2 regions of the Veillonella sp. 3627 genome follow, and region 1 is predicted to be linked to the other one. Evidence: riboswitches for the same ligand, from Rfam matches in the RefSeq annotation. Region 1 holds a riboswitch; the other holds the start of a gene.
The links. Region 1 has a riboswitch for thiamine pyrophosphate ahead of thiS (sulfur carrier protein ThiS). Riboswitches for the same ligand answer to the same signal wherever they lie in the genome.
Positions count from the first base shown of each region.

Region 2: another riboswitch for thiamine pyrophosphate. It lies ahead of thiD (bifunctional hydroxymethylpyrimidine kinase/phosphomethylpyrimidine kinase); the one in region 1 lies ahead of thiS (sulfur carrier protein ThiS).

Region 1 is NZ_RQVG01000012.1:29,173-32,853, forward strand. Features, by position in the region: gene thiH (2-iminoacetate synthase ThiH) at 1-308, opposite strand, end outside; gene EO114_RS06915 (thiazole synthase) at 325-1,095, opposite strand; gene thiF (sulfur carrier protein ThiS adenylyltransferase ThiF) at 1,127-1,702, opposite strand; gene thiS (sulfur carrier protein ThiS) at 1,703-1,894, opposite strand; TPP riboswitch at 2,167-2,266, opposite strand; gene EO114_RS06930 (coenzyme F420-0:L-glutamate ligase) at 2,317-2,973, opposite strand; gene EO114_RS06935 (hypothetical protein) at 2,984-3,523, opposite strand; gene murI (glutamate racemase) at 3,532-3,681, opposite strand, start outside.
Region 2 is NZ_RQVG01000001.1:19,653-23,333, reverse strand. Features, by position in the region: gene thiE (thiamine phosphate synthase) at 145-816, opposite strand; gene thiD (bifunctional hydroxymethylpyrimidine kinase/phosphomethylpyrimidine kinase) at 911-1,717, opposite strand; TPP riboswitch at 1,784-1,880, opposite strand; TPP riboswitch at 2,061-2,168, shown strand; gene cytX (putative hydroxymethylpyrimidine transporter CytX) at 2,312-3,505, shown strand; gene EO114_RS00075 (DNA repair protein RecO) at 3,638-3,681, opposite strand, start outside.

The DNA.
Region 1 (3,681 bases):
TTTGAAATATATAACGGTGTAAACAAATATACAGAATTGCCAAAATATCGCGTTCGTACAGCCTTTGCTTTTTCTGCTAGTTCTTCCAAAAATGGTTCTGCTGCAGGAGATAATAAAATTTTTAGTCCTTCTACATCAATGGTATCTTCTTGCAATACACGGCGCACATCATCTGCTGTATATTGATCGTACGTATATTGCTCACGTTCTCGCAATACCGTTTCTAAAATGGGACTTTCAATTTGATCCATGTGGGAGCGATACTTCCAACATGGATCGTCTATATGGTATCTGGTGGTACTAGACATGGCTATTCCTTTCCTATTATCTCAAAAATCCAGTCAACGGAGATGAAGCGCTACCACCGATTTCAAGAGTAGGCCCTAATTTTGACAAATAGGCCAATCGTCCTGCTTGGATGGCTAAACCAAATGCTTTCGCCATACCTCGAATATGGCCCGCAGAAGCTACGGCTGTATTTGCCATGATCGCAGCTACGCCCATTTCCATAGCTTCTGCTGCTTGGGATGGAGCACCAATACCAGCATCTACAATGATAGGCAAATCAATTTCATTCACTAAAATTTTGATAAATTCCTTTGTCTGCAATCCACGATTAGATCCAATTGGCGCCGCTAACGGCATCACCGCAGCGGCTCCAGCATTCACCAAATCACGAGCCACTTCTAAGTCTGGATACATGTATGGCATAACGATGAATCCTTCTTTTGCTAATATTTCTGTAGCTTTAATGGTCTCCCCATTATGTGGCAATAAATATTTTGAATCTTTCATAATTTCTACTTTTACAAAATCTCCACAACCTGTAGCTCGGGATAATCTTGCTATACGCACCGCTTCTTCAGCATCTCTAGCGCCACTCGTATTAGGGATTAAGATAGTATCCTTTGGGATAGCATCTAGGATATTTTCCACTTCTCCACCTACCGCACGACGTAGGGCTAAGGTAATCATTTCTGCGCCCGCTTCTTCTAGGACAGCCTCGATTAAGTCAATAGAAAATTTTCCAGACCCCAAGATAAATCGAGACTGTAATGTATGTCCCCCTAAGGTCCATGTATCTTGTGCTTCCATATCTTTTACTGAACGTGTCATAGGTTCCTCCTTAATCAATATCTTCTCCGTGTAATAATTGAATGACGGCATTTGCCATATGTCCGGCGCACACCATGACACGAGCCGCAGTGATTTTTCCGATAGAATCGATATCACTCACACCATCACCACATAGATACCAACGATGATGTCTCCGTTCACGGCGGATACCATTACTATCCCCCCAACCTGCCATACCGGAACAGCCAACTAATAAGGGTTCTGTAGGATGAGTTAGAATCACTTCTGTCATCCATGCTTTTGTGACAGCCTTATCCACTGCTTCTACGACCATGTCATAGCCATCGATTAATTCAGATAATCTCTCTGGTGTGAGGCATTCATTATGGACGATGACTTCACAGTTTGGATTCATCCGATTGAGGTGGCCTTTCATAGCCTCTACTTTTAAAACGCCCACATCATTCACCTCATAATATTGACGGCCTAAGTTACTTTCATCCACAACGTCGAAGTCTACGATTTCTAACTGACCAATTCCAGCACGGCACAATGCCACTGCCACATGGGATCCAACACCGCCCACGCCGATGAGCAGAACTTTTTTATCCTGTAAAGATACCATTTAGCCACCTCCTACAAAGGTTACTACTTCCATTGTATCTGCAGCGCTGACACGAGTCGATTCCCAGTCTGCTTTAGAAAGAATCTTCCCATTATATTCCACTACGATGCGATCCATTCGAAACGCTAGGGCTGCCAGTACTTCTTGCACTGTTTGCCCCTCATAATGATAGGTTGCTCCATTTACTTTCATCATATCCTCCTAACTATAGCGTTTGCTATATACCTATTCCAAACTAGTATCATACCAATTATCCGTCATGGCTCCTTCACCACATACTAGTATAAAAAAACAGCACGAAAAACCATACCCGCGGTGGTATGCCCCTTCATGCTGTAGCACTCTATCGTCTCACTATTCTGTTCCCCTTGTACATCCACTTAGATACACCTTCCATGTATACTCATATACGATATACCATCCTATAAAAGCACAAAAAAGGACATCCTGTTGGATGTCCTCAGTATGACGAATCAAACTTATCCTACGTTGGCATTATCCAAATCAGGTTATGGGTCAAAACTTTCGTTTACTCTCAGCCAGTAGGCTCCCCAAAGTTCTCTTTCAGTATACGCTGATACGACTCAATTTGCAAGCCTAAGTATCAACAATTTTTATCGTCTCCGTGCAGACACAGAGGCATAATTTTTAATCACAACGATAGGTGTCATTTGGCTATCATTGCCAAATGGATTATCGATTAAAATTTGCGCAATTTGCTGCGGTTTCAATCCACGACTATGCCCTAAGATAGCAGCTCGTTTTAAATCATTCACGTCCGCTACACAAGCTCCATAAGCTCCTGTGGCTTTCATAATAGCATCGGCTACTGCATTTGGTTGTTTTGGTCCATATACAATGCATTTATCAAACGGAGGCATAGTCCCTGTCACATCATCTGTTAAGGATGCGGTCCGTGCCATTTGATAGAACACACCAGATTTTTTAAACACTTTAGCTACGGCTCCACAGAGGAAGGCAAACATCATTTTCCATTCCCCTTCTTTATCCATAGCTGCTTGCATACCATACACAGATGCCATAGATCCATCCGGATGAATAAAGCGATTTAAAAATTTAGCTTGCCAAGATACTTTTAAATCTTCTGGTCGTGTAAACTCCCCTTGCGTGATAGCCACGACGGATTCTGCTACGCACACAATATCTTCTGGTCCAATATAAGGGCCTGCAAATTCTACGATAGCCTCAACGATATCATCTTTGTTCGTTAAAATACGCGTAGGGATTGGTAAAAGTTCTAATTCAGCCATGATATACCTCCTATTTACGCATTGCTACTTCTAACTCTTCTGCAGTTAGAGTAATTCTAGTTTTTGAAATACGGTACGCCTCGCGACCTACCACTTGATGGTAGATATCGATAGGCATGTCTGGGAATCCCACTAAGTCTTTACGAATGTTACCACTATTAGCCGTCATCACTAGACGCAAACGAATAGTACTGCCTTGTCGTTGTTTATAGACTAACGCTTCCCAATAGCCATCATGACGTTCTGCTTTTGCGTCGGTTAACCACGATTGAATTCGTACATTGTCAAATTGTTCTTGTGGTAACAAATGACGAGGGAACATATCCATGATGGTTCCGTATTGTTTGCCTCTATTCACAAATGGAATATCCGTAGATAACACTACTTGATCAAAACTAATGTCTTCTACCACAAATGGAGTGCGACGTTTTACCAAGATTACAATGTCTTCATTGCCTTGGCGCCATGCAAATATGCGGTAGGCAATATAAATGATAGCAATGATACAGGCTATCCACACTAGGGTATCTATTAATGTGTAAATATACATAATTCCTCCTATAGAGTAATGAGCTTAGCTTCTAAGCTAGTATCCTTGAAAATATCTTGTACGATAGACGTTACTCGATCCGCATGGCTAGTAACACAAACTTGTATAGAGCCTTTCCTACCTGATGTCTGCTCCAAATCTTCTCCGTACAAAATAGC
Region 2 (3,681 bases), on a different contig from region 1:
TCTGCTTCATCACTTATGTATATATACTATTGTATGGATAAAAGGGATTAGTGTCAAGGTGTATCCTCTTAATCAGCGATGTAAGTTCTTAATTACTTTTACTATCCCCCTATTCCACAATAGTCTAGGAATATGTTCTGTATATTATTTTTCCAAGAACATTTTACACCATTCCATGTTCTCTATCCACATAGCAGTTTCATATTCAATGTCTTCCATTTCTGTGATGGCTGAGATCACCGCAATACCGTCCACTGGTTCCGCTAAGACATCATCAAAGTTATCTCGATTAATGCCACCAATAGCCACCATAGGAATAGTTGGATTATGAGCACGTAAAGCTAAAATTAATTCGGGCCCTCGCACAGTTTTGGCATCTTTCTTTGTACTTGTCGCATACATAGGACCTACGCCGATATAATCCACATAGTCCAACTTTGTGTTCTCTAACTCTTCTACAGAGTTAATAGACGTCCCCACAAGGGCGTGAGGCAATCGTTTGCGTACTTCGTCAAGGTCCATATCGTCTTGTCCCACATGGACGCCATCAGCGCCTATCTTTTCAGCTAATTCTACATCATCATTAATGATGAAAGGAACTCCATATTCCTTACAAATGTGTTGCAACTCTCGTGCCAACTGTTCTTTTTCCTCCCCTACAAGAGCTCCTTCTCCTTTTTCACGAAGTTGAAAGCAAGTAATACCGCCTTTACAAGCTTCTGTAAGGGTCTTGTGAATATCCTTCGTATTCGGTGTTCCACAAATGAAGTACAACCCCATCATGGAGCGCACTGTATCTATATCATGATGTTTCAAAATAATCCTCGTTTCTTATCTAACAACCAAAACAGATTACTTATAGTATACCACGACACTAAGTATGGTTGATATGATATGGATCATACCTATATTACTCAGAATATTCATCCCCATAGGCCATATGATTCACTGGCCCATTGCCTGTGCCCAGTCCCGGATTATGCAAAATAGCTAATCGGATATATTCTTTACCAATCGTAATAGCATCTTCCAAGGATTTCCCTTTGGCAAGTTCTGCTGTTATAACAGCAGAGAATGTACAACCTGTGCCATGGGTGTGTACTGTGTCATATTTAGGACTTGTCCAAGAGCGTCGCATGGACATGGTATCTTTTGTAAACAAGTAATCTGTGGCCTCATCTCCGATGTGACCACCTTTGATGATCACCGCTTGAGGGCCTAATTCTTGTAAAATGCGAATCCCTGCTGTATGCAAAGCTTCTACCGTATCAATTTTCATATCTGCCAGTACTTCGGCTTCACTGCGGTTCGGTGTAATCAAAGTCGCTTTCGGAATCAATTTGCTTTGTAAGGCTTTCACCGCCTCATCGGAAATCAATCGATCCCCACTGGTGGCAATCATCACAGGGTCTAACACATACGGTACTTTTGGATCTATGTAGGTTCCGATTAGTTCCATCATCTCTGCTGTGGCTAACATACCCGTTTTCACTGCTTCTGGAACAATATCTGTAAATACGGCTTGCAATTGTGCTGCAATCATAGAAAGGTCCATGTGTGCAATTTGCGTCACACCTCTTGTGTTTTGTGCCACCACGGATGTAATAACAGCCATCCCATAGACATGACGACTTTGAAAGCTTTTTAAGTCCGCCATCACCCCTGCACCACCTGTTGGATCTGTTCCTGCAATCGTTAATGCTCTATGTAATTTCATAGGAGTCTCCTTTACTAGTAACAAAAAAGAACCAATCCTAGGGACGGTTCTTATACAATATCTAGTATTTGATGCCATCCACTTTCCTCCGCCAGCATTATCTGGTTCAGGTCTAGGGTTTTGACACTCATCAATCTCAGCATAAGCACCCCTAGTGGTTCTTATATTAATTTAGTTATAACATGAAATATGCTCCAATGCAATACAATAAATTACAGCTAAGCTACTTTCACTAGAAGATATTCCCTCTCAATATAGATATTCATATATCCTATGTATTTCATATAATACATTACATTCACCTATACATTCCTATTGACGTAGTATCATTCAATTCGTATAATACATCTATAAGGGGTGCTCACTGAAGTGGGCTGAGAAGTAGCTACGTGCTACTAACCCATAACCTGATTTGGATAATGCCAACGTAGGGATATATTAGCATATTTTTGTAGTACCTATACAAACACATAAGGACACATTACCATATGGTTCCTGTTTGCAATACTTGGTCTCTTAAGAATATCTATCATCTACAGGCTAATCGTTTCAGATTAGTCTTTTTTGTTCCCACTGGCATAGTTAGGAGTATTCATGAGTGATTCAAAACTTTCATCATCACGGTTGTCCCTCATTTGGTTCGGCGCCGCTCTTTCCATTGCGGAAATTATGACGGGCACCTATTTTGCGCCCCTAGGATTTTCTGACGGCCTATTGGCCATCATCATCGGTCACGTCATCGGCTGCTTGTTATTATTTGGTGCAGGACTCATCGGCGCTCGTGAACACATGAGTTCTATGCAAACTGTATCCACTGTCTTTGGCAATGGGGGCATGAAATTATTTTCTATTTTAAACGTTCTACAACTGATTGGTTGGACCGGTATTATGATTTATGACGGTGCTCTTGGTGCCGTAGAGTTATGGAATCTACCATTCACTGCGTGGACTTTCATTATCGGGGCCCTCATCATTGTATGGCTCTTCATTGGTATCCGTAACATGGGGTATATCAACAGCATCATGGGCTACGGCTTAGGTATCCTCTGCATCTATTTGTTAATTAGCTTGTTACAAGAAAGTTCCATTCATAGCCAAGGAATCATCACTGATGAAATGACTTTCACAGCGGCTTTGGAATTATCCATTGCTATGCCATTGTCTTGGCTACCATTGATTAGTGATTATACTCGATTATCCAAGAACCCTGTGGCAGGTACTGCATCTAGTGCCATCGTATACGGCGTAACTAGTTCTGTCATGTATGTATTAGGCCTCGCTGCGGCCCTCTATACAAATGAAAGCAACATTGCAAAGGTTCTACTTCATGCTGGCTTAGGATTTGGTGGGTTAATTATCATCGTATTCTCTACTGTCACAACTACTTTTATGGATGCCTTATCTGCTGGTATTTCCTCTGAAAGCTTGCAGACTAAATATTCTGGTCGTACCATCGGTATTATCGTTACCGTCATCGGCACCATCGGTGCATCCATCTATCCAATGGATAATATCATTCCTTTCTTATATATGATTGGATCCGTATTTGCCCCAATGATTGCTATTTTATTAACTCACTATTTCTTATTACGTCATTGTCCACACCTTGACCATGGACCTAGCTTGTATATCATTTGTTGGGCATCTGGTACTTATATGTACCATCAATTCCTTGACAGCAACCCATTCTTAGGGGCTAGCCTATCTACTATCGTAGGAACAGCATTAGCAACCATTGCAACGGCCTATATCATTAGCCTAATTTCTAAAAAGAAAAAAGAAATATAACCGCTTACTATACTATTTAGTGCGTATATAAGCACTCATTATTTCATTATACACTTTACAATAACTTCACAAATCAAAACAGGAGCATTCCTTCTATGAAAGGTAGCTCCTGTTTTCATTTTAATATATTAATTATATCATCGTCTCTAAAAACTCAATGCTATGCAATGTATATC